2 linked regions of the Prosthecobacter sp. genome follow. The protein of the gene in region 1 binds, or shares a complex with, the protein of each later gene. Links are inferred from orthologs where the notes say so. Each region holds a gene or a part of one and is shown on either strand. Other genes may lie near its edges.

The links. The genes of interacting proteins can lie anywhere in the genome.
Region 2: the proteins of metK (region 1) and groL are in contact, whole or in part, in a cryo-EM structure (PDB 8P4O), measured with the Escherichia coli proteins. The link is inferred for Prosthecobacter sp. from one-to-one orthologs.

What each region holds. Positions count from the first base shown.
Region 1 is NZ_JAXMIH010000006.1:393,852-396,655, forward strand. It holds metK (methionine adenosyltransferase), read right to left. Parts: upstream 2,111-2,804; coding sequence 890-2,110; downstream 1-889. Other genes in the region: U1A53_RS04525 (right-handed parallel beta-helix repeat-containing protein), read left to right, coding at 1-792; U1A53_RS04535 (sulfatase-like hydrolase/transferase), read left to right, coding at 2,293-2,804. UniProt on the Escherichia coli protein: Catalyzes the formation of S-adenosylmethionine (AdoMet) from methionine and ATP.
Region 2 is NZ_JAXMIH010000006.1:956,197-959,084, forward strand. It holds groL (chaperonin GroEL), read left to right. Parts: upstream 1-577; coding sequence 578-2,200; downstream 2,201-2,888. Other genes in the region: U1A53_RS06640 (hypothetical protein), read left to right, coding at 1-125; U1A53_RS06645 (co-chaperone GroES), read left to right, coding at 241-537; U1A53_RS06655 (arylsulfatase), read left to right, coding at 2,359-2,888.

The sequences.
Region 1 (2,804 bases):
GCGATTCCAACGGAGTGGCCCGCGCCGCTGTCTTCGAAAGACCTCGGTGCTCTGCCCGCTGGAGTCGAAGCGTGGCAAATCGGCGTCAAAACCGGTGATCATTCGAGCCTGCCGCTGCCACAGATCGAGATGAAGCCCACGACCGGCAAACCGGTCGCCGTCGTTGAAGGCTATCCGGCGTTTGATGCACCGCTGGTGCGCTACGCATTGCGCAAACAAGGGCGAAAGGCCGAAGTCATCGAGCGTGCATGGTTGGACACAACGCGCTTGCCGGAGTTCTCGATGGTGGTGTATGCCGGAAGCCTAGCGCGTGCGAAATCACCGGTGACGAAATTCAGCGCGGAGGATTTGCCGCGTGTACGTGCTTTCCTGGAGCAAGGTGGCACGCTGGTGCTGCTGCGTGCAACCAATGAGATGTTTGCCAGCGATCACGGCAAATCGTTTCTGAACGAGCTGTGCGGCGAAACGCCCAAACTCGCCGCCGCACCGTCACAACTGCTGCTCCCGCAACATCCGTGGGTGAAGCATCTCGATTCCTCGTCTCATCCATGGCTCTCCGCAAAAAATGCTGTGCCATTACGAGCCGTGAAGGGCGAGCGCATCCTCGGCACGCCGGAAGGGCTGACGACGTTCTGCCGCATCGCCGTTGGCAAGGGATCTCTCATTTACATCGGCTGGGAGATCGCCGAATCCATCCCGCATGGCCGACTCAAAGCGACGGTGGAAATGGAACGCATTTACGAAGAGCAGTATCGTGTGCTGGAGAAGGTGCTGAGCGCAGATGTGCCATGAAAGAAGCCGCGCAGGTTTCCCCGCGCGGCTTGGTGAAAGTAGCTTTGTTGCTGCGCAACAAAGGCCCGGAGACCTGTTGCACAGCAACAGGTCAACTTTACTTCGCGGCTTTCTTGAGGGCCTCGGCCTTGTTGGTGATTTCCCATGTGATGTCGGGATCACCGATCTTGCCGAAGTGACCGTAGTTGGTGGTCTTCGAGTAGATCGGGCGGAGCAGATTGAGCTGCTTGACGATGTCGGCAGGCTTGAAGGAGAACACTTTGAGGACGGCGGCGAGGATCTTGCCGTCGTCAATGGTGCCGGTGCCGAAGGTGTCGATGTGGACACTCACGGGCAGCGGATGACCGATGGCGTAGGCGAACTGCACTTCGCACTTCGAGGCGAGGCCGGAAGCGACGACGTTTTTGGCGACCCAGCGGCCCATGTAGGCGGCGCTGCGGTCCACTTTGGACGGGTCTTTGCCGGAGAAGGCACCACCGCCGTGACGGCCCATGCCGCCGTAGCTATCGACGATGATTTTACGACCGGTGAGGCCGCTGTCGCCCTGCGGGCCGCCGACGACAAACTTGCCGGTCGGGTTGATGAGATACTCGGTGTCCTTGGTGAGCATGTTCTTCGGCAGCACCTTCTTGATGACCTGCTCGATGCAGAACTTTTCGATCTCGGCGTGGCTCACGTCCGCAGCGTGCTGCGTGGAGATGACGACGTTCACGATGCGGGTGGGTTTGCCATCGACGTATTCGACGGAGACCTGGGACTTGGCGTCGGGGCGCAGCCACTTGGCGAGTTTGCCGGCCTTGCGGATGCGTGTCAGCTCACGGCCGAGGCGATGGGCAAACATGATCGGTGCAGGCATGAGTTCCGGCGTTTCGTCACAAGCATAACCAAACATGATGCCCTGGTCGCCAGCGCCTTGTTCGCCGTGCTTTTTGCCTTCGGCTTCAGCGGCATCGACGCCTTGGGCGATGTCGGGGCTCTGGATGGTGAGGTAGTTGTTGATGAAGATCTGGTCGGCGTGGAAGACGTCGTCCACATTCGTGTAGCCGATGCCACGGACAGCGTTGCGGATGATCTGGCCGACGTTGATGACCTCATCAATGGGCTTGGTGGTGCCGAGCTTCTTGTTCTGGAGCTTCGGAATGGTGATCTCACCACCGACGACGACGATGTTGCTCTTCACGAAGGTTTCGCAGGCGACGCGGCTCTTGGAGTCGATGGCGAGGCAGGCGTCGAGGATGGCGTCGGAAATGGTGTCGGCAACTTTGTCAGGATGGCCTTCGCCGACGGACTCGGACGAGAAAATGTAAGAGCGGGACATGGTGGTGGTCTTTTGGTTATATGGACGAATCATGATTTGATGATGCGTCTTGGAGGGAGAGTATTCCCCAAAGCGGGGGCGTCAATGTGGATTTCGGGGCCGGGAGGCGGTGTGATCTGGATAGTTGATGGATGAACGAGGCCGATAAGGCGCCCTTTCGCCGCCGTTTGGCATGAATCCTCATGCGTTGCCTGCTCTCTGTCATCCTCGTTGCCCTCTATAGTTGGGCTGGTGCTGCCGAACAGCCCAATGTCGTCTGCATCCTTGTTGATGACTTTGGCTGGGCTGATCCATCGTGCTTCGGCGGCAAAGTCCCGACGCCGAACATCGACCGGTTGGCGCAAGAGGGGATGCAGTTTCGGCAGTTCTACGTGGCCTCGCCGATTTGTTCGCCATCTCGATGCGGTGTGATCACAGGGCAGTTCCCGGCGCGGTGGAAAATCACGAGTTATCTGCAAACCAGGGCGGGCAATCGCGAGTGCGAGCAGGCGGATTTTCTCGATCCGAAAGCACCGTCGCTGCCGCGTGTGTTCAAGGAGGCGGGTTATGCCACGGCACACATCGGCAAATGGCATCTCGGCGGTGGTCGCGATGTGACGGAAGCGCCGAAGTTTGCCGCGTATGGCTACGATCTCGGTCTTGGCACGTATGAGAGCCCGGAACCGACGGCTGAACTTGGTTTGATGACGACGCC
Region 2 (2,888 bases), 560 kb from region 1 along the record:
TCGTCGGCGAGATCGGCGAGGCCGCCCCGGACATCAGCTTCGGCGGCCTTGACCGCGCTCCGAACGGCGTCTCCATCGTCCCCAATCCGGCCGCTGCGCCTGCCAAACCCGACCTTCCCGACTGAACCCACCCAATTTCCGCCCGGCCAGCCGACACACCAACCCGTGTGACAGCAGGCCGGGCAGACAACCCGAAACCAAACCAGAACCGCAACCCTCAAAGCACAAACCAGACCAACTATGGCTACCTCCATCACCCCGCTCGGACGTCGCGTCCTCGTGAAGCGCTCCAACAGCGAAGAAAAGACCGCCGGCGGCATCTTCCTCCCCGACACCGCCAAAGAAAAACCGCAGGAAGCTGAAGTGCTCGCACTCGGCACCGGCAAAGACGACGAAGGCAAAGACGTGTCCACCCTCTTCACCGTGAAGAAGGGCGACAAAGTCCTCATCTCCAAATACGGCGGCACGGAAGTGAAGCTCAATGGCGACGATGTCCTCATCATCAACGAAACCGACATCCTCGGCATCATCTCCTAATTCATCCCCCCTCACCCCCTAACTCATCCCTTAAACTGATATGGCAAAACAACTGCACTTCGACGAAACCGCACGCCAGGCCCTCCTGCGCGGCGTCACCAAGCTGGCTCGCGCCGTGAAGGCCACTCTTGGCCCTTCCGGTCGCAACGTCATCCTGGAAAAGAAATTCGGCTCCCCTACGATCACCAAAGACGGTGTCACCGTGGCCAAGGAAATCGAACTTCCATGCCCCTATGAAAACATGGGCGCCCAGCTCATCAAGGAAGTCTCCTCCAAGACCTCCGACATCGCTGGCGACGGCACCACGACCGCCACGGTCCTGGCCGAAGCCATCTACGCTGAAGGTCTCCGCAACGTGACCGCCGGCGCCAACCCGATCTCGCTCCAGCGCGGCATCATGAAGGCCACCGAGGCCATCGTCGCCAAGCTGAAGGAAATCAGCACCCCGGTGAAGGACAGCAAGGAAGTGGCCCAGGTCGCAACCGTGTCCGCCAACTGGGACGCTGGCATCGGCAACATCATCGCCGAAGCCATGGACAAAGTGGGCAAGGAAGGCACCATCACTGTCGAAGAAGCCAAATCCATCGAAACGACTCTCGAAGTCGTCGAAGGCATGCAATTCGACAAGGGTTACCTCTCCCCATACTTCGTCACCAATCCTGAGACGATGGAGTGCAACCTCGAAGGCGCCTACATCCTCATCAACGAGAAGAAGGTCAGCAATCTGAAGGACATGCTCCCTCTGCTTGAGAAGGTCGCTCGCTCCGGCAAGCCTCTCCTCATCATCGCGGAAGACGTCGAAGGTGAAGCCCTTGCCACCCTCGTGGTGAACAAGCTGCGCGGCACCCTCAACATCGTGGCCGTCAAGGCTCCTGGCTTCGGCGACCGCCGCAAAGCCATGCTCGAAGACATCGCCATCCTCACCGGCGGCCGCTGCATCACCGAAGACCTCGGCATCAAGCTTGAAAACATCGAGCTGACCGACCTCGGCCAGGCCAAGCGCATCACCATCGGCAAGGAAAACACCGTCATCGTCGAAGGCGAAGGCGGCAGCGAGGCCATCGCCGGACGCGTCCAGCAGATCAAGAACCAGATCGCCGACACCACCAGCGACTACGACCGTGAGAAGCTCCAGGAGCGTCTCGCCAAGCTGGCCGGCGGCGTCGCCGTCATCAACGTCGGTGCTGCCACCGAAACAGAGATGAAGGAAAAGAAAGCCCGCGTCGAAGACGCCCTGCACGCCACCCGTGCGGCCGTTGAAGAAGGCATCGTCCCTGGCGGCGGTGTGGCTCTGATCCGTGCGCAGGCCGCCATCGGCGACCTCGGTCTCGTTGGTGACGAAAAGACCGGCGCTGAAATCGTCGCTCGTGCCATCGAAGCTCCTCTCCGTCAGCTTGCAGCCAATGCAGGTGTCGAAGGCGCTCTGATCGTTGCTGAAGTCAAGAAAGGCAAAGGCAACCACGGCTACAACGTCGCCACCGGCAAGTATGAAGACCTCATCAAGGCCGGCGTCGTTGACCCAGCCAAGGTGACCCGCAGCGCTCTCCAGAACGCCGCCTCTATCTCCGGCCTGCTCCTCACCACCGAATGCCTCATCGCAGACATTCCGAAGGAAGAGAAAGCCGACGGCGGCCATGCCCACGACCACGGCGGCATGATGTAAGACGTTTGACCGCGATGTGACCCAACCCTCATCGCGAATCAAAACCCAAAACCTCCACGCGGCCCGGAAGCAATTCCGGGCCGCTTTTTTGTGCCCTTGGAACGCGATGAGGACGAATGAAGCCAAGATCATCGCCCCAGCATCGTTCTCATCGGCCCATGAGCCGCCGCACTGTCCTTTTCCTCCTCGCGTTCGCGAGTTTTGCCATCGCCGCCGACAAACCAAACATCATCTTCATTCTCAGCGACGATCTCGCGCAGGGTGATCTCGGCTGCTACGGGCAAAAGCTGATCCAGACACCGAATCTCGACCGCATGGCAAAGGAAGGCACGCGTTACCTCCAGGCGTATTGCGGTACGAGTGTGTGCGCGCCCTCTCGTTCATCACTGATGACCGGCTTGCACAGCGGCCACTGCCCGATCCGTGCCAATCGTGAAATCCAGCCGGAAGGCCAGAAGCCGCTGCCTGCGGGCACGATCACGGTGGCGAAGATCCTGAAGGATGCCGGTTACGCGACGGCCTGCTGCGGCAAGTGGGGCATGGGCATGTTCGACACGAGCGGAAGCCCGCTGAAGCTCGGGTTCGATCACTTCTTCGGCTACAACTGCCAACGCCACGCGCACAGCTATTTCCCAAGCTTTCTCTACAACGACGATCGGCGCTTTGAGCTGCCCGGCAACACTGGCAA